4 regions of the Serratia sp. Nf2 genome follow, and region 2 is predicted to be linked to each of the others. Evidence: riboswitches for the same ligand, from Rfam matches in the RefSeq annotation. Region 2 holds a riboswitch; each other region holds the start of a gene.
The links. Region 2 has a riboswitch for thiamine pyrophosphate ahead of thiC (phosphomethylpyrimidine synthase ThiC). Riboswitches for the same ligand answer to the same signal wherever they lie in the genome.
Positions count from the first base shown of each region.

Region 1: another riboswitch for thiamine pyrophosphate. It lies ahead of thiB (thiamine ABC transporter substrate binding subunit); the one in region 2 lies ahead of thiC (phosphomethylpyrimidine synthase ThiC).
Region 3: another riboswitch for thiamine pyrophosphate. It lies ahead of tenA (thiaminase II); the one in region 2 lies ahead of thiC (phosphomethylpyrimidine synthase ThiC).
Region 4: another riboswitch for thiamine pyrophosphate. It lies ahead of thiM (hydroxyethylthiazole kinase); the one in region 2 lies ahead of thiC (phosphomethylpyrimidine synthase ThiC).

Region 1 covers NZ_PYTW01000002.1:441,305-446,197, forward strand. Annotated here, with positions in the region: gene thiP (thiamine/thiamine pyrophosphate ABC transporter permease ThiP) at 1-1,556, opposite strand, end outside; gene thiB (thiamine ABC transporter substrate binding subunit) at 1,532-2,518, opposite strand; TPP riboswitch at 2,576-2,694, opposite strand; gene sgrR (HTH-type transcriptional regulator SgrR) at 2,732-4,393, opposite strand; gene sgrT (glucose uptake inhibitor SgrT) at 4,484-4,657, shown strand; gene C9411_RS07135 (sugar efflux transporter) at 4,812-4,893, shown strand, end outside.
Region 2 covers NZ_PYTW01000016.1:5,405-10,297, reverse strand. Annotated here, with positions in the region: gene thiC (phosphomethylpyrimidine synthase ThiC) at 1-1,400, opposite strand, end outside; TPP riboswitch at 1,515-1,639, opposite strand; gene C9411_RS24535 (Rsd/AlgQ family anti-sigma factor) at 1,679-2,182, opposite strand; gene nudC (NAD(+) diphosphatase) at 2,284-3,051, shown strand; gene hemE (uroporphyrinogen decarboxylase) at 3,090-4,154, shown strand; gene nfi (deoxyribonuclease V) at 4,164-4,850, shown strand.
Region 3 covers NZ_PYTW01000001.1:837,891-842,783, forward strand. Annotated here, with positions in the region: gene C9411_RS03985 (SDR family NAD(P)-dependent oxidoreductase) at 58-792, opposite strand; gene C9411_RS03990 (LLM class flavin-dependent oxidoreductase) at 806-1,828, opposite strand; TPP riboswitch at 1,979-2,081, shown strand; gene tenA (thiaminase II) at 2,144-2,827, shown strand; gene C9411_RS04000 (ABC transporter ATP-binding protein) at 2,824-3,564, shown strand; gene C9411_RS04005 (ABC transporter permease) at 3,561-4,328, shown strand; gene C9411_RS04010 (ABC transporter substrate-binding protein) at 4,364-4,893, shown strand, end outside.
Region 4 covers NZ_PYTW01000010.1:105,621-110,513, forward strand. Annotated here, with positions in the region: gene C9411_RS20620 (helix-turn-helix domain-containing protein) at 1-242, opposite strand, end outside; gene C9411_RS20625 (MFS transporter) at 338-1,567, shown strand; gene C9411_RS20630 (methyltransferase) at 1,544-2,224, opposite strand; gene C9411_RS20635 (GNAT family N-acetyltransferase) at 2,326-2,751, opposite strand; TPP riboswitch at 2,894-2,990, shown strand; gene thiM (hydroxyethylthiazole kinase) at 3,026-3,817, shown strand; gene thiD (bifunctional hydroxymethylpyrimidine kinase/phosphomethylpyrimidine kinase) at 3,817-4,617, shown strand; gene C9411_RS20650 (inhibitor of vertebrate lysozyme family protein) at 4,702-4,893, shown strand, end outside.

The sequences.
Region 1 (4,893 bases), on a different contig from region 2:
AAACACAGCAGCAGCAACAGCAGCGCGGTCACCGCCCCGTCGTTGCTGCGGTAGGCGCCAATCTGCTGATACAGGTAAAAAGGCAGGGTACGGAAATGCTCGTTACCAAACAAGGCGACCACGCCGAAATCGCCGATCGACAGCACGCAGGCGAAGGCCAGCGCCTGCGCCAGCGGGCGACGCAGCGCGCGCAGTTCGATCAGCCGCAGCCGTTGCCAGCCGTGGATATCCAGCGACAGGCACAGCGGGTTGTAACGTTCGGCGAGGTCGCGCATCGGGTTCTCCAACACCTTCAGCGCATAGGGCACCGCCATCAGCGCATTGGTGAGGATCACCAGCGCATAGGGCGACTGTGGCAGCCCGATTGTATCGCTCAGCAGCAGGAAAAAGCCGGTGGCCAGCACGATGCCCGGCATCGCCAGGATCACCATGCCGCTCAGCTCCAGCGCCTGGCCGCCGCGCAGATGCTGCCGCAGCTTCAGCTCGCGGCTGCTCCACAGCAGCATCATCGTGAGCGCCACGCACAGCGCCCCGGCGCCGAGGGCGATGCGCAGCGACGTGAACAGCGCCTGCCACAGCACCGGCTGGCGCAGCACGCTGACGACGGCCTGATTGGCGCCGTCGGCGATCACCGCCAGCAGAGGCGGCAGCAGCAGCAACAGCGCGGCGGCGATCAGCAGAAAATCGCCGACGCGTCGCCACAGGCTGTCTTCCGGATTGCGCCAGCGCTGGGCGTGGGTATGCCCCACCGGCAATACCTGGCTCAGGCGCTGACTGATCAACACCAGCCCCAGACAACAGCTTAACTGGATCAGCGCCAGCATGGCGGCGCGACCCAGATCGTAGTCGTAACTCAGCGCCTGATAGATCGCCAGTTCGATGGTGGTAGCCTGCGGCCCGCCGCCCAGCGACAGCACGGTGGCGAAGCTGGCGAAGCACAGCATGAAGATCAATGCGCCGCTCGGCAGGATCTGGCGGCGCAGCGCCGGCCATTCGACGAAGCGGAACTGCTGCCAGCCATTCATGCCCAGCTGGGCGGCCAGCTGGCGCTGCTCCACCGGGATATTCTCCAGCGCCTGCAGCAACAGGCGGGTGGCCAGCGGCAGGTTAAAGAACAGGTGCGCCAGCAGAATGCCCTGCAGACCGTAGGGCGAGAAGCCATATTCGATGCCCAGCCAGCCGCACAGCGTCGCCAGCCAGCCTTGGCGCCCATAGACGCTGAGCAGGCCGAACACCGCCACCAGCACCGGCAGCACCAGCGTCATGGCGCACAGCCGCAGCAGCAGCTGCCGGCCGGGGAAGCGGCGGCGATAGAGCGCGCGCGCCAGCAGAACGGCGGGCAGCACCGAAATCAGCGCCGACAGCAGCGCCTGCCAAAAGGTGAAGCGCACCACGTGCCAAAGGTAGCTGTCCTGCCACAGGCCGCGCCAGTCGCTGTCCGGCGCGTGACGCCACAGCGAGCCCATCGCCAGCGCGGCGACCAGCAGGATCACGCCGGCGGCCAACAGCCCCGGCCAGAGCCAGCGGGGGATCAGCGGCTGACGGCGGTTTGCCATGCCCGGATCCAACCGCCGCGTTGTTTGGCCACCTCTTCGGCGCTGTATTGCAGCGCGGTCTGCGGCACGTTCATCTGCTCAAAGCCGACGGGCAGTGGGGTGTTGATCACCGGGTACATCCAGTTGCCGGTCGGGATGGCGTTTTGGAACGCCGGTGTCACCATGAACTGCATGAAACGCTCCGCCAGCTCAGGCTGTTTGGCGGCCTTCAGCTTGCCCGCCACTTCCACCTGCAGGTAGTGCCCTTCGCTGAACGTGGCGGCGGCGTAGAGATCTTTTTTCTCTTCGATCAGGTGATAGGCCGGAGAGGTGGTGTAGCTGAGCACCAGATCGCCTTCGCCCTTCAGGAACAGGCCGTAGGCTTCGCTCCAGCCTTTGGTGACGGTGACGGTTTTCTTCGCCAGTTGCTGCCAGGCGGCCGGCGCCTTGTCGCCATACACTTTTTGCATCCACAGCAGCAGGCCGAGGCCCGGCGTGCTGGTGCGCGGATCTTCGTAGATCACTTTCCAGTTGCGATCGCCGCTGACCAGCTCCTGCAGGCTTTTTGGCGGGTTCTTCAGTTTTTCTTTGTTGTAGACGAAGGCGAAGTACCCGTAGTCGTATGGCACGAAGGTCGCGTCCTGCCAGCCGCCCGGCACCGTCAGTTTGGCGGTGTCGACGCCGCTCGGCGCGAACAGGCCGGTTTGCTGCGCCGCCTGCAACAGGTTGTTGTCCAACCCCAGCACCACGTCGGCGGCGCTGTTCTTGCCTTCCATGCGTAGGCGGTTCAGCAGCGAGACGCCGTCTTCCAGCGCGACGAACTTCAGTTCACAGTCGCACTCGGCTTCAAAGACTTTTTTCACCGCCGGGCCTGGGCCCCAGTCGGCGGCGAAGGAATCGTAGGTGTAAACCGTCAGCGTCGGCTTGGCCAACACCGGCGCGGCACACAGCAGCAATAAGCAGGGCAGAAATGTTTTGACCACGTTGCACTCCTGAAAAATAAGGGGGCAAGGGCATCTGAGGGGGCGAGGCGGCGTCGCCGGTTCGCTGGGCTCAAATCCCTCCGCCGGTATTGACCGGATCAGGTTCGACGGGTGTGCTCTCAGCGGAAAATCGGGCTTATCACGCGGCCCGACTTACCGCACCCCGTTGAGACGGCGCTATTGTAAAGATTAACCGACCCGGGCGAAAGGCGCTTATGCCTCCGGCGGGGCAAACCAGGCGGACTTGAAGTCGAACCAGCCGAGGGTGTTCATCCGCACGCCGCGCATGCTGCGCTGGCCGTGCAGCTGCAGCCAGTGGTGGAACAGCGGATGCAGCTGGTGGTTGCTGACCAGACGCTGGCAGAACTCGGCCAGCGGCAAGCGGTTGGCGCGCCACAGCGCTGCGTCCTGCGCCAGATCTTCGTTCATGCAATGCTGCATCAGCGGCAGTTCGTACAGCGTGGCGAACAGCGAAAACTCCAGCGGCAGATAGAAGTTGGCGCTGCCGAGCCACAGATCGCTGCGCGCGTCGCCCTGGTGCCAGGTGGCATAATCCACGCTTTGCACGATCAGACGGATGCCGTGCTGCGCCAGCAGCGGTTCGATCGCCTGGCGAATGGCGTGAAACTCCGAATGTTCATTGAAGTGGGTCATCGTCAGTTCGGTCAGGCCCGCGGGCTTGGGCTGCTGCGCCAGCGTGCGGTTGTGGTGCCAGCGCGGCAGCAGGCCGTACGCCGGCGACCAATAGCGCTGGTAGAGCGGCCCGGCGTGGCTCAGCAGCGAAATGGGGTTGATCAATTCGCACAGCCAACTGCGAATGGCGGGGTCGACGGCCAGCGGTGAACGCTGATCGAACAGCAGGAAATAGCAACCCTCTTCCAGCCGGCTTTCCAGCTCGCTGTTGCCGGTTTCATCGCCCTGCAGCTGCACGCCGGAGTGCACCAGCTCTTCGGAAAACTCCGGCAGCACCCAGATGTTCACCTCGTCGATCAGCGCCCGGTAGCCAAAATAGTCGTCGAAGGCGTGGATCTTCATCTGGCTGGGATGGTTGCGCACCATGCGGTAGGGGCCGGTGCCGACCGGATGGCGGGCGAAATCCGGCAGTTCACGCCATTCGCGCGGCAGGATCATGGCCTGCACGCTGCCCAGCAGCCAGGGCAGCCAGTGGTCGGGGCTGCGCAGCTGCACGTCGATAACGAACGGCGTCGGCGAGGTGACGCTCTCGATATGCGAGAACAGCGGTTGCGAGGTCAGACGCGAGAGGGAAGTGATGACGTCCGCCATCTCCAGCTCGCGGCCATGATGAAAATGGATCGCCGGGCGCAGGTAAAACCGCCAGTGCAGCGGGGTCAGCGCCTGCCAATGGTGAGACAGATCGGACTCCAGTTCCCCGTTTTCCTCATTTATGCGCGTCAGGCCATTGAAGATCTGGCGCGCCAAATGGGTCTCCGAACGCCGCAGCGCCGAGCCGGGCAACAGGTTGTACAGCTGCCGGTAGTAGAGCACCCGCAGGATGTGTTTCCCCTGTCGGAAGCTGCGCCCTAGCTGCGACAGCAGCATCTGGCGCACCACGTTTTTGTCGCCCACCAGCTGCACCAACTGATCGATGCGGTCCTGTTCCAGCAGCTCCTCGGCCCGTTGTTGCTGCAGCGCCAGGCCGGTGTAGTGGAAAGTTAACCGCGAACGCTTGCCGCGCCCCGACTCCGCCTGCCAGGTGAGCCAGCCTTCCCGCTGCATGGCGCTCAGCAGGGAGCGCACGTGGCGCCGCGAGCAGCTGAGCACCTCCGCCAGCGCCTGCAGCGTAGTGTCGGTGGTTTCACCGTGGCAGCGCTGCCACAGACGGATGAACTGCTGCTGCAATCGGGACGTGGACATAAAAGAGGAACGCTCCTGCCTCAACTCGTCAATTTTTCTTTCCCTATATTACGCCGATAATTTTCATCAATGAAAGGGGAGGGCGTAATCATGAAAGCTTTCTTATCCAGACAGTTCTATCAGCGCTACTTCAGTGCTGTGCGCCGCCAGCGCGCCGACTGGCTGAGCGTGGTGCCCGAACAGGCGCGGCTGGCGATGCTGGCGCACCTGACACAATGGGACATTAAAGAGATGACCGATAAGCAGTATCGCGAGCACCTGTAGGGGCCGCGGCAACCAATTTCTGAGTAATGGTGCTGTTTCACCAGCCAGTGGGGCGACCCACTGGTTTTTTTATGCGTGGTCATGGCGATGCGCTTGCATTTTTCTCGCCGTGGCCTAAGGTTCTTTCTTCTGCTTTGAGGTCAGGGAAGACGATATGCAACGCCTGAGCCGGTTGTCACTGCGCATTAACCCCATCTTTGCCGCATTCCTGCTGATCGCTTTCCTCTCCGGCATCG
Region 2 (4,893 bases):
AGCGGGCCGAGGGTGTAGAACGGCGCTTCGTGGCAGTGTTCCAGCTCTTCGGTCATGTTGCGGCGGATCATCTGCATCGGCACGTGGCCCGGGCCTTCGATCATCACCTGCACGTCGTATTCCCAGGCGATTTTGGTCAGCTCGCCCAGCGTATGCAGCTCGGCGAACTGGGCTTCGTCGTTGGCGTCCTGAATCGAGCCGGGGCGCAGGCCGTCGCCGAGCGACAGCGAAACGTCGTAGGCGGCGCAGATCTCACAGATTTCACGGAAATGCTGATAGAGGAAGTTTTCCTGATGGTGCGACAGACACCATTTGGCCATGATCGAGCCACCGCGCGACACGATGCCGGTCAGGCGTTTGGCGGTCATCGGCACGTAGCGCAGCAGCACGCCGGCGTGGATGGTGAAGTAGTCGACCCCTTGCTCCGCCTGTTCCAGCAGCGTATCGCGGAACATCGCCCAGGTGAGGTTTTCCGCCACGCCGTTGACCTTCTCGAGTGCCTGGTAGATCGGCACGGTGCCGATGGGCACCGGGCTGTTGCGCAGGATCCACTCGCGGGTTTCGTGAATATAGCGACCGGTTGAGAGATCCATCACGGTGTCCGCGCCCCAGCGGGTGGACCACACCAGCTTCTCCACCTCTTCTTCGATCGACGACGTGACCGCCGAGTTGCCGATATTGGCGTTCACCTTCACCAGGAAATTGCGGCCGATGATCATCGGCTCCGCCTCCGGATGGTTGATGTTGGCGGGAATGATGGCGCGGCCGGCGGCCACTTCCTGACGCACGAACTCCGGCGTGATGTTGTCCGGCAGGTTGGCGCCCCAGCTCTGGCCCGGATGCTGGTGGCGCAATACCTCGCCCCGAATGCGCTCGCGCCCCATGTTTTCACGGATGGCGATGAACTCCATCTCCGGGGTGACGATACCGGCGCGGGCATAGTGCAGCTGGGTCACGCACTTGCCCGGCAGCGCCCTGCGCGGCAGCGGCAGATGCTCGAAGCGCAGGTGATCCAGCCCCTCGTCCGCCAGCCGCTGTTGGGTGAAGCCGGAGCTGGCGCCGCTGAGGGTGGCGGTATCGCCGCGCGCGTCGATCCAGTCGGCGCGCAGCTTGGCCAGGCCGGCGTGTACGTCGAGCTCGGCCTGCGGATCGCCGTAGGGGCCGGCGGTGTCATACACCGGGATCGCCTCGTTGGGTTCATACTGCGGGTGGTCTTTGCTGCCGCCAAGCAGGGTCGGGCTGAGCTGAATTTCGCGCATCGGCACCTGGATATCGCTGCGCGAGCCTTGCAGATAGATGCGGCGTGAGTTCGGGAAAGCCATGCCTTGCAGGGTGTCGATAAACTGCTGGGCGGCTTCGCGTTGCGCTTTACGAGCGCGCGGTGGATTAACGTTAGACATAGCAAGTTCCTACCAGTGTGTTGGGTTGGGAAAGTTGCTTGTCTGGAGCTCGGAGGGAGTAATGATGGTGGCCGATCAGGCAGGGCGCCCACAAGGGGAAGGCCGTGCCTGTGACGATAGATTACTCTTGTTCCCTTCGCGGGTATTAACCCGATCAGGTTCCGCGGATCCCGAATTAACGGTCTCAGCCTGGCTGATTCGATGAACAAATCAGGCGCTAGGCACTCCGACAAGATGCCCCCCAGTATAGGAGGGATAAGAAAAAAAACTATAAAATTTTAACGCGCCGGATCCAGCGTCTGGTCCGGCAGCGGTTGCTGTGCGGCTTCCGCCTCCAACTGGATCAGCTTATCTTCCAGCGCAAAGCGCGCCGCCAGCGTTTCGCCGATATCCGACAAGGCCTGGTGGAATTCCAGACAAACCTCCTGATCGATATCCACTTCGGTATAGCGATCGTGGAACGCCATGATCTGTTCGGTATTGGCCCACAGCTTGGGGTAGATGTTCACCGCCAGCGACATTTTCGGACTGGCTGCGCCTTCCACTTGTTTGATAATTCTGTCATAGATATGAAAATGCCCTGCGGAGAGGTAATCCACCAGGTTGTGGCAAAAGTTCTCCAGCGCTTTTTCATTCAGCGGCGTATGCTTTTCTTTATTCGGTTTGAGGCCTACCAGCGTGCAGTAGGCGACCAGCAACTGTTTGCGGGCCTGAAGCCATTGATCAACTAATTCATTACTACCGCCAACGCGCTGAGTCAGCCTTTCCAAACGGTTGAGCATGTTTGACTCCGTGTAAGTAATAAAAGTAACCGGTAAGTTATTAAAATGTAACAAAGCCGATTCGTAGAGTGCCAGTGAAGCTGAGGTTGTGCAACAACGATATGGAACTTGCATTAACGGGCAATGAAAACGGCTGGTGGATTGTCAGCCATGAAAGCAAACTTTGGTTACCGAACGGTGAATTGCCGTCGGGGACTGCCGCCGCTCTTGGGCTGCGGGGCCACATGGCGCGCACCATCGGTGAATGGGAGGGCGCGCCGGTCTGGCTGGTGCGCCAGGCGATGCCGCGGGAGATGGGCTCGGTGCGTCAGCTGTTGGATCAGGATCGCGGTCTGTTCCAGCTTGCCGGGCGCGGCGTGCAGCTGGCGGATTTCTACCGTTCCCATCGCTACTGCGGCTACTGCGGCCATGAGATGCACCTCAGTCGCTCCGAAAGCGCCTGCCTGTGCGGCCACTGCAAAGAGCGGTACTATCCGCAGATTGCACCCTGCGTAATCGTCGCCATTCGGCGCGAGGATCAGATCCTGCTGGCGCAACACGTGCGTCATCGCGGCGGCATCCACACGGTGCTGGCCGGCTTCGTCGAAGTGGGCGAAACGCTGGAACAGGCGGTGGCGCGTGAAGTGATGGAAGAGAGCAATATCGAAATCAAGAACCTGCGCTACGTCACTTCACAACCCTGGCCGTTCCCGCACTCGCTGATGATGGCCTTTATGGCCGATTACCATCAGGGTGACATTCGTCACGATCCCAAGGAGCTGCTCAACGCCGGCTGGTATCGCTACGACCAATTGCCGCTGTTGCCGCCGCCCGGCACCGTGGCGCGCCGGTTGATTGAGGACACCGTGGCGCTGTGCCGGGCAGAATAATGTACAATGGCCGGCAGATTATTAAGGGAGCCCCATAAATGACTGAGTTGAAGAACGATCGCTACCTGCGCGCGCTGTTGCGCCAGCCGGTGGATGTGACCCCCGTATGGATGATGCGCCAGGCCGGTCGTTATTTACCGGAGTACAAGGCGACCCGCGCCCAGGCCGGTGATTTCATGTCGCTGTGCAAGAACGCGGAGCTGGCCTGCGAGGTCACGCTGCAGCCGCTGCGCCGCTATGCGCTGGACGCCGCCATCCTGTTCTCCGACATTCTCACCATTCCCGACGCCATGGGGCTCGGCCTGTACTTTGAAGCCGGCGAAGGCCCGCGTTTCAGCTCTCCCGTTACCTGCCGCGCCGACGTCGATAAGCTGCCGGTGTTCGATCCGGAAGTGGAGCTGGGCTATGTGATGAACGCGGTGCGCACCATTCGCCGCGAGCTGAAGGGCGAAGTGCCGCTGATCGGCTTCTCCGGCAGCCCGTGGACGCTGGCGACTTATATGGTCGAAGGCGGCAGCAGCAAGGCCTTCACCAAGCTGAAGAAGATGATGTATGCCGAACCGGCCACGCTGCACCTGTTGCTGGACAAGCTGGCGGACAGCGTGATCCTATACCTCAATGCCCAGATCAAAGCCGGCGCGCAGTCGGTGATGGTGTTCGACACCTGGGGCGGCGTGCTGACCGGGCGCGATTACCGCGAGTTCTCTTTGCACTACATGCACAAGATCGTCGACGGGCTGCTGCGTGAAAACGACGGCCGCCGCGTGCCGGTGACGCTGTTCACCAAAGGCGGCGGGCAGTGGCTGGAGGCGATGGCCGCCACCGGCTGCGATGCGCTGGGGCTGGATTGGACCACCGACATCGCCGACGCACGTCGGCGCGTGGGCGACAAAGTGGCGCTGCAGGGCAATATGGATCCGTCGATGCTTTATGCCTCCCCGGCGCGCATCGCGGAAGAAGTGGAGACCATTCTGGCCGGTTTCGGCCACGGCAACGGCCATGTGTTCAACCTGGGCCACGGCATCCATCAGGATGTGCCGCCGGAGCACGCCGGCGCCTTCGTCGAGGCGGTACACGCGCACTCGGCAAAATACCACCGTTAAGGATCTGATGTGACCGATATGGCGGCCCTGCGCGCCGAACAGCTGCGGCGCGCGGCTGAAGTCATTCGCTACGACGATCTGCCGGCCGAACCGCCGGCCTTCATCGCCGGCGCCGACGTGGGCTTCGAGCAAGAAGGGGCGGTGACGCGCGCCGCCATCGCCATCCTGCGCTATCCGTCGCTGGAGCTGGTGGAGTATCAGGTGGCGCGCATCGCCACCGTCATGCCCTATATCCCGGGCTTCCTGTCGTTTCGCGAATACCCGGCGCTGTTGGCCGCCTGGGCGCAGCTGCAGCAGAAACCGGGGCTGATCTTCGTCGATGGGCACGGCATTTCGCATCCGCGGCGTCTCGGCGTCGCCAGCCATTTCGGCCTGCTGGTCGATGTGCCGACCATCGGCGTGGCCAAGAAGCGCCTGTGCGGCAAATTTGCGCCGCTGGACGCCGCCGTCGGCGCGCTGACGCCGTTGGAAGACAAGGGTGAACAGCTGGGCTGGGTGTGGCGCAGCAAGGCGCGTTGCAACCCGCTGTTCATCTCTACCGGCCATCGCGTGAGCGCCGACAGCGCGCTGGCGTGGGTGCAACGCTGCATGGCGGGCTACCGTTTACCGGAGCCGACCCGCTGGGCCGACGCTATCGCGTCGCGGCGCCCGGCGTTTCAGCGTTGGTTGCAGCAGCATCCGGAGGTGTCGCCATGAGCGATTTCGGGTACACTGCGCCGCAGATAACGCGTAAGAGAGT
Region 3 (4,893 bases), on a different contig from region 2:
CCTGCGGGCATAAAAAAGCCCGCCGACAAGCACCGACGGGCCAACAAAGCACTGCCCTCAAGCCTGCGGCAGGCTCACCCCGCCGGCGCGCGCCAACTGCGCCAGCAGCGCCGATTGAAACGCCTCGTCGTGCACCGCGGCGTGGGGATCGAACCGTTGCTGATGGTGCCAATAGCCGCCGGACGCCAGGGCCTGCGGCTCATCGCTGGTCACCAACCACGCCTGCGTCACATGCCCCAGCGCCAGATCGTCGGGCGCATCCGCGCCGCCCATTTTGGTCGGCACCCAGCCGGGATCGACCGCGCTGCTGATCACGTCAGGCCACAGGCGCGCCACGGCGGCGGCCAGCGCGGTGACGAACAGCTTGCTGTCCGAATAGGAGCCCGCAGCGCCGCCGAGCCAGTCTACGCCGTTCAGTTCCGGCGCTCCGTCAAAGTGCATGCTGCTGCTCAGGTAGACGATGCGCTTGGGGCGCTCGATCAGGGCCGTCAGCAGGTAGGGCGCAACGACGTTCACCGGCATCACCTGCGGCCCGGTAAACATACCGGCGTTGTGGATCACCGCGTCCGGGCGGCCGAGGCGATTGACCTGCTCGGCAAGCTGCCGGATCTGCTGCACATCGGACAGATCGCCAATCGCCGCCTGCGCACCGCGATCCAGCAGATCGCGCACCGCGTCCAGACGGCCGGGCTCACGCGCATGCAAAATCACCTGATGCCCTTCGTCCAACAGCCTTTGCGCGGCGGCGCGGCCCAGCCCGTCTACCGAGCCGGTAATGAAAATGCGTGACATGCCATTCCTCCGTTTAGCGCCAGCCGAGCGCCGGCGCGACATGGGTTAAAATCGATTCGATGACGTGGGCGTTGTAATCCACGCCCAGTTGGTTAGGTACGGTCAGCAGCAGCGTATCCGATTCGGCGATGGCCTCGTCCTGCGCCAGCTGCTTGATCAGCACGTCCGGCTCGGCGGCATAGCTGCGGCCGAAGATCGCCCGGGTCTGCGCGTCGATATATCCGAGCTGATCGCCCTCCTTGCCACCGCCGCCGAAGTAGTTGCGATCCCGCTGATCCACCAGCGCGAAGATGCTGCGGCTCACGGAAACCCGCGGCTCATGCGTGTGGCCGGCCTCTTGCCAGGCGGCGCGGTAGGCGCGGATCTGCTTGGCCTGCTGGATGTGGAAGGGTTCGCCGGTCTCGTCGTTCTTGAGCGTCGAGCTTTGCAGGTGCATGCCCAGCTTCGCCGCCCAGACAGCGGTGGCGTTCGAACCGGCGCCCCACCAGATGCGATCGCGCAGCCCGGCGGAAAACGGCTCCGGCCGCAGCAGCCCAGGCGGATTCGGGAACATTGGCTGCGGATTGGGTTCGGCGAACCCTTCGCCGCGCAGCGCTTCCAGGAACACTTCGGTATGGCGGCGGGCCATGTCCGCGTCGGTCTCGCCGTCGGCCGGGGCATAGCCGAAATAGCGCCAGCCGTCGATCACCTGCTCCGGCGAGCCACGGCTGATGCCGAGCTGCAGCCGCCCGCCGGCGATCAGATCCGCCGCGCCGGCGTCTTCCACCATGTACAGCGGGTTTTCATAACGCATGTCGATCACGCCGGTGCCGATCTCGATGCGTTGGGTTTTGGCGCCGATGGCGGCCAGCAGCGGGAACGGCGACCCCAGCTGGCGTGCAAAGTGGTGTACGCGAAAATAGGCGCCGTCCGCCCCCAGATCTTCGGCGGCGACCGCCAGATCGATGGACTGCAGCAGCGCATCCGCTGCGGAACGGGTGCCGGACTGGGCGGAAGGCGACCAGTGGCCAAACGAGAGAAAACCAATCTTTTTCATCGGGAATCGTCCTCAAAGGCAAAATCATCGGCCTACAGTGACAAAAATCGCGCGCTCTGCGCCAGCAAAATCGCCCCCGATCGCACTAAACGAACCGATTGCCGCCGCGCCGCCCGGCGATTGTAATCAAAAAACAAATGTCGTATAACAAGCAGCTCCGAGGGGTGTCCTGTTACGGGCTGAGATGGCGCAAGCCGAACCCTTTGAACCTGATCTGGGTCATGCCAGCGAAGGGACGGTTAGGCAACAACGCTCTCACCCGTTGCCTGTTCATACCCCAGCGTGCCCGGATCTCCACTGACTCAAGGAGGTCCCATGTCCATCACTACCCTGTTCGAAAGCGGTCTTTACGGCCGGCTGCGCCAACAAGCCGGCAGCCACTGGCAAGATTACGTCGATCACCCGTTTCTGCAGCAGCTGGCCGCCGGCACCTTGCCCGAACGCGCTTTTCGCCGCTACCTGACCCAGGACTACCTGTTCCTGCTGCACTTCGCCCGCGCCTACGCGCTGCTGGTCAGCAAGCTGCGCACCCTGCCGGAGATGCGCGCCGCCACCGCGTCGCTCAACGGCATCGTCGCCGAACTGCCGCTGCACGTCGCCTACTGCGCCGAATGGGGACTGAGCGAAGCGCAGATCGCCGCCCAGCCGGAAGCGGCGGAGACCATGAACTACACCCGCTACGTACTGGATATCGGCCATGCCGGCGACGCCCTCGATCTGCTGGCCGGCTTGCTGCCCTGCGTGGCCGGCTATGCCGAAATCGGCCTGCGGCTGCTGCACGATCCCGCCACCCAAATGGAGGGCAATCCTTACGCCTCCTGGATCCGCAACTACGGCGACGAGGGCTATCTGGCCGGCGTGCGTGCCGCCATCGAGCTGCTCGAGACCGTCGGCCACCAGCGCGGCGCACAAGGCCGCCTCACCGAGCTGGCGCAGATTTTCACCACCGCCACCCAGTTGGAATCGGCATTTTGGCAGATGGGGCTGAACGCCTCATGACCTCCCCGCTTCGCCCGCCCGGCATCCAGGTGCGGGATCTCAGCCTGCGTTTCGGTCAGCAAATCGTCTTCGACCGGCTGAGCTTCGACATCGTCGGTGGCAGCTTCGTCGCCCTGCTCGGCGCCAGCGGCGCCGGCAAAACCAGCCTGCTGAAGATCATCGCCGGCCTGGAACGGGCTACCTCGGGCACGGTGACCGGCAGCGACGGCCTGCCGGTCACCGGGCGCATCGCCTACATGGGGCAAAAAGACCTGCTCTACCCGTGGCTGACCGTCGAGGAGAACGTCGCCCTCGGCTCGCGGCTGCGCGGCGAAACGCCGGACCGGGCGTGGGCGGCGCACCTGCTGGAGCGCGTGGGCCTGGCCTCTCATGGCCGCAGCCTGCCTGCCGCACTGTCCGGCGGCATGCGCCAGCGCGCCGCCATCGCCCGCACGCTCTACGAACGCCAGCCGATCGTGCTGATGGACGAACCCTTTTCCGCACTGGACGCCATTACCCGCGCCGAGATCCAGAGCCTGGCCGCCGAACTGCTGGCGCAAAACACCGTGCTGCTGATCACCCACGATCCGATGGAGGCCTGCCGCCTGAGCCACCGGCTGCTGGTGCTGTCGCCCTGGCCGCTGGGCCTCGACGACACCCACCGCATCAGCGGGCAACCGCCGCGCGCGCCGGATGACGCCGACCTGCTGAGAAGCCAGGCCGAGCTGCTGCAACAGCTGGTGAGGGCCGCGCAATGAATATTGCCAAAGAGCGCGGCTTCACCCGCCTACGGCGCGGGCTGACGGTGTTCGTCGGCCTGCTGCTGCTGTGGTGGCTGGCGGCGCAAAGCGGCATTCCGGCCTTTCTGCTGCCCACGCCGAGCGCGGTGGCGCAGGCGCTGTGGGACGGGCGCGGCTACCTCGCCTGGCACACGCTGGTCACCGCTTCGGAGATCGTCAGCGGGCTGGCGCTGGGCGTGCTGCTCGGCGCGGCGCTGGCGCTGTGCATGATCTTCTCGCCGCGCCTGCAGCGTTGGCTGATGCCGCTGGTGCTCACCAGCCAGGCGATACCGGTGTTCGCCCTAGCGCCGCTGCTGGTGCTGTGGTTCGGCTTCGGCATGAGCGCCAAGGTGGCGATGGCGGTGCTGGTGATCTTCTTCCCGGTGGTGTCGGCCTTTTTCGACGGGCTGCGCCGGGTCAACAACGACTATCTCGATCTGGCGCGCACGATGCGCGCTTCGCGCTGGGCGCAGCTGCGGCACGTGCGGCTGATGGCGGCGCTGCCGGCCTTCGGCTCCGGCCTGCGCATGGCCGCCGCCGTCGCGCCGATCGGCGCCATCATCGGCGAATGGGTCGGCTCGGCCGAAGGGCTGGGCTACGTGATGCTGAACGCCAACGCGCGCATGCAGACCGACGTCTGCTTCGCCGCGCTGTTTATTTTGGTGCTGATGACCGTGCTGCTGTGGGCTGCGGTGGATGCGCTGCTGCGACGCCTGATCGCCTGGGCGCCGGAAAACGACTGATGATTGCAACCATAACCAGGGATAAAGGAACGACCATGATCAAACAAACCGTGTGCGGGCTGCTGCTGGGCGCCGCCATCACCGGCCAGGCCGGCGCGGCCGAAAAGCTGACGCTGGTGCTCGACTGGTACATCAACCCCGATCACGCGCCGATTGTGGTGGCCGAGCAGATCGGCGCCTTCAAGGCCGCAGGGCTGGACGTCAAGATCGTGCCGCCGTCCGATCCGGCGCTGCCGCCGCGGCTGGTGGCCGCCAAACAGGCCGACCTCGCCATCACCTACCAACCGCAGCTGCATTTCTTCGCCGATCAGGGCCTGCCGCTGATGCGCGTCGGCACGCTGATCAACACGCCGCTGAATACGGTGATCGCGCTGGATAAAAACATCACGTCGCCGGCGGCTCTCAAAGGCAAAACGGTGGGTTACTCGGTCAGCGGCATCGAACAGGCGACGCTGGCCACCATGGTCGAACACGAGCACCTCAAGCCGCAGGACATCAAGCTCATCAACGTCAACTTCCAGCTGACCAGCGCCCTGCTGGCGGGCCAGGTCGATGCGGTGATCGG
Region 4 (4,893 bases), on a different contig from region 2:
ACATATTCCTGATAGGCGCTGCCGTCTGCGGCGGGCACGATTTCCAGCACGCCGTGCGTCACCAGCGCGCGCAGGCGGGTAGCAAGGATGTTCTTCGCCATCCCCAGCCCTTTTTGAAATTCGCTGAAGCGGGTGACGCCGTCGAAGGCGTCGCGCACGATCAGCAGCGACCACCAGTCGCCAATCACATCCAGCGTGCGCGCCACCGGGCACGGCGCGTCTTCCAGGCTTTTACGTTTCACGACGGTTATCTCCAGTTGCATATTCTGGTTGCATTATAAAACCTCTACACCTAAAGTTCATTGAGTTTAATAATGAAACCAGATTGAGGTGTGCAATGAGCGACAAACTGCTGGATCCCCCCTGTGCGGTGCTGGAGCGCCTGCCGGCCCCCCTGGTGCTGCTGTTGGCCGCCGCTAGCGCCTTTAGCGTGGCCAACGTTTACTATGCGCAGCCGCTGCTGGACGCCATCGCCCATGATTTTTCCATCAGCCTGGCGGCGGTCGGCATGGTAATCACCGTGACCCAACTGGGCTGCGCGCTGGCGCTGCTGTTGGTGGTGCCGTTGGGGGATCGGCTGAACCGGCATTGGTTGCTGGCGGGGCAACAGCTGGGGCTGATCGGCGCGTTGCTGCTGGTGGGCTGGGCGCACAGCGCGCCCTGGCTGCTGGCGGGGATGTTGCTGGTAGGCTTATTGGGCACCGCCATGACGCAGGGGCTGATCGCTTTCGCCGCCGCCCTGGCGGCGCCGCAGGAGCGCGGGCGGGTGGTCGGCGCGGCGCAGGGCGGAGTGGTGTTGGGGCTGCTGCTGGCGCGCACCCTGTCCGGCACGCTGGCTGACGTTGGCGGCTGGCGCACGGTGTACTTCTTCTCTGCCGGAGTGACGCTGGTATTGCTGCCGATCTTGTCGCGCCTGCTGCCTGCGCCGCGTACCGCTCCCAGCGCGCTGAGTTATCCCGCGCTGCTGCGTTCGATGTTGAGCCTGTTGTTGCATGACCGCACGCTGCAAATTCGCGGCATGCTGGCGTTGCTGATGTTCGGCGCTTTCAGCCTCTTTTGGAGTTCGCTGGTGTTGCCGCTGAGCCAGGCACCGTTCAACTTCAGCCATGCCGCGGTGGGGGCGTTCGGCCTGGTCGGCGCGGTGGGCGCACTGGCGGCGGTGCGCGCCGGGCATCTGGCGGATCGCGGGCTGGGGCAGGCGGCCAGCGGCGTGTGTCTGCTGCTGTTGACGCTGGCCTGGCTGCCACTCGGTTTGCTCGGCAGCGGCCTGGTTTGGCTGGTGGCGGGCATCGTGCTGCTGGATCTGGCGGGCCAGGCGATCCACGTGCTGAACCAGAGCATGATCTTCAGCGCGCACCCGCAGTCGCACAGCCGGCTGGTGGGCTGCTACATGCTGTTTTACGCCGTCGGCAGCGGGCTGGGTGCCTTTGCCGGCACCCATATGTACGCCTGGGCGGGCTGGAGCGGCGTCTGCTGGCTGGGGGCAGGCGTCAGCCTGAGCGCGCTGCTGTTTTGGCGGCTGACGCTGCGCGGCATGCCGGGCTCATCGACGGCGGTGGAGCAGTGAAAGCTGGAAGCCCAGCGCACCGCACAACTGCTGAGGCGCGGTGAAGCCGCTTTCCGCCAGGAGGAGACGGCTGCGCGCCGCCGCCATCGGGTGCCAGTTGCGGCGTGTGCGTTCGATCACCTCCTGCGCCTGCGCCGCCGAGTGCCCGGCGCTTTGCAGCCAATGTTGGTAATGGCTGGCGGGCAGGCCATCCGGTTGATAGTCGAACAGCAGCAGCGGTGCGGCGGGGGAGAGGCGCTGCGCCAGCTGCTGCAGGAATTCCAGTTTGGCGCCATCGTCGGCGATAAAATGCAGCACCAATGAGCACACCGCCGCGTCGTGGCGGGTTTGCGGCGCTTGTTGTAGCAAGGTGGGCTGGAAGCTCACCCGTTGTGCGTAATCCGCGGCTTCAGCCTTGGCGCACGCGGCCGCCAGCATGCCGGCGGAGGGTTCCACGGCGCTGAAACGCCAGCTGGCGTTGGCGGCGGCCAGCGCCGACAGTTCGCTGCCGGTGCCGCAACCGGCCAGCAACAGCGTGGCGTCATTCGGCAGCGTCTGCGCGAGCGTCGCCGTCAGCAGCGCCTGAGCAAACTGATAGCCGGGCACCAGGGTCAGAATACGGCGATCGTAGTCCGCCGCCGCGGCATCGGGGAAGCGAGTATCCGTTTGGTGTTGCATAACCTTCCTTGCAAAGTTCATTGAGAGAGACAAGGAAGGGTATGCTTAACTGATAATGAAATCCATTATCATTAATGAGTTCTGTGACGGGAAAGGCGGCGTTAGCGGGCCGGCGAATGCATCAGGTAATAATCTTCTTCGCCGTCGTTGCCGGTAGAGATGATGCGCCAGCCGTGTTTGCGGTAGAACGCCAGCGCCTTTTCATTCTTCACCAGGCATTTCAGCGAGCCGGTGGCGGTGAAGGTAGCTTCCGCTGCCTGCAGCAGCGCACTGCCGACGCCGCGCGGCGGCTGATGGGGATCGACATACAGGTTATGAATGAAGTTGTCTTCGCGGTAGACGGAGACGAATCCCAGCAGCACGCCGCCGTCTTCCGCCACCCAAATCGCTTCGCCCAGCGTCGCGCCGTCGAAATCTTCCAACTGATAGTTTGAGGTATCGCGCCAGCCGAACGCCGCCTTGCGCGACGCCAGGTACAGCGTGCGCAGGAAAGGGCGATCGGTCTCTTGGTAGGGTCTTATCTGCATGGCATCTCCCGGTGGTTTGTGCTCACTATAGCGCATTGCGCGGCGTATGCTTGCCGGGCCAATTTATTCGCTTGTTTGTCCACGCCGCCGCTGGCATGATCCCCTGCAGGGATTAACGCAACGTTGATCACAACCTATTGATTTTCATGACTCGGGGTGCCCTTCTACGTGAAGGCTGAGAAATACCCGTATTACCTGATCTGGATAATGCCAGCGTAGGGAAGTCACGGCCGCCCAGCCGGCGCCGCCTTCTTGAACGCCGGTTGGGAGGAATATGATCGCTCGACCTGATGCACTACCCGGCGCGCGCGCCGCGGCCTGTCTGACCCAATTCCAACAGCGGCCTCCGCTGATCCACTGCCTGACCAACGAAGTGGTGCAATCGCTGACCGCCAACGTGCTGCTGGCGCTCGGCGCCTCCCCGGCGATGGTGGTGGAGCCGCAAGAGGCGGCGCAGTTCAGCGCGCTGGCCGACGGCCTGCTGATCAACGTCGGCACCCTCAATGCGCTGCGCGCCGAATCGATGCGGGCGGCGGTGGCCGCCGCCAATCAGGCCGGCAAGCCCTGGACGCTGGATCCGGTGGCGGTCGGCGCGCTCTCCTACCGCACCGCCTTCGCCAAACAGCTGCTGGACGAGAAACCGGCGGCGATACGCGGCAACGCCTCGGAAATCATGGCGCTCAGCGGGTTGCTGGCCAGCGGCCGCGGCGTGGACAGCGGCGACGATTCGCTGGCGGCATTGCCCGCCGCGCGTGAGCTGGCGCAGCGCAGCGGCGCGGTGGTGGCGGTCACCGGCGCGGTGGATTACGTCACCGACGGCCAACGTGACTGGGCGATCGAAGGCGGTTCCCCGCTGATGACGCGGGTGGTGGGCACCGGCTGCGCGCTGTCGGCGGTTGTGGCGGCGTTTTGCGCCCTGCCGGGCGATCGCCTGGACAACGTGGCGACTGCCTGCCGGGTGATGTCCCACTGCGGCGGTCTCGCGGCCAGACAGGCCGGCGGGCCGGGCAGCTTTACGCCGGCGTTCCTCGATGCCCTGTATCAGCTGCGCGGGGAGGATCTGTGATGAAACGCATTAACGCCCTGACCATCGCCGGCACCGATCCCAGCGGCGGGGCCGGCATTCAGGCCGATCTGAAGGCTTTCTCGGCGCTTGGCGCCTACGGCACCTCGGTGATCACCGCGCTGGTGGCGCAGAATACCCGTGGCGTGCAGTCGGTGTATTACATCGATCCGGCGTTCGTCGCCGCGCAGCTGGACTCGGTGTTCAGCGACGTGCGCATCGACAGCGTCAAGATCGGCATGCTGGCCAACGCCGACATCGTGCAGGCGGTGGCCGAACGGCTGCACCATTACCGGCCGGAGTTCGTGGTGCTGGACACCGTGATGCTGGCGAAAAGCGGCGATCCGTTGCTGGCGCCGGAGGCGGTGGCGTCTATTCGGCGCGAGCTGTTGCCGCGGGTGTCGATCATTACGCCGAACCTGCCGGAAGCAGCGGCGCTGCTGGCGTGCGCGCCGGCAGAAGATGAAGCGCAGATGCGCGAGCAGGGGCGGGCGCTGCTGGCGATGGGCTGCCGGGCGGTGCTGATGAAGGGCGGCCACCTGAGCGAAAGCGAGAGCCCGGACTGGCTGTTTACCGCCGAAGGCGAGCAGCGCTTTACCGCGCCGCGCGTCGCCACCCGCCACACCCACGGCACCGGTTGCACGCTCTCGGCCGCGCTGGCGGCGCTGCGCCCGCGCCATGCCGACTGGGCGGCTACGGTGGCCGCCGCCAAGGACTACCTGCAACAAGCGTTGCAACAGGCGGACACGCTGGAGGTGGGGCACGGCATCGGGCCGGTGCATCATTTCCATGCCTGGTGGTGAGTCAACTTTTTGTCGCAACCGTGGTCTGACTAGTTCAGGCCCGGTTTTATGGGCGAAACCTGATTTAACCTAGGGAGAAGGACTATGACGGGACACCAGGCGCTGCGTTGCGCCCTCTTCGGCGCACTGCTCAGCTTCAGCGCGGGCAGCTTTGCCCAGCAGATCGTCACCACGTCGGATTTGATTCAGCAGCCGGGGTATCAGGCCAGCTGGCAAAACATGGTGAAAGGCCAGGCGCGGATGCCGGGTTGGGCGCGCAAGGGCGTCGGCACCTCA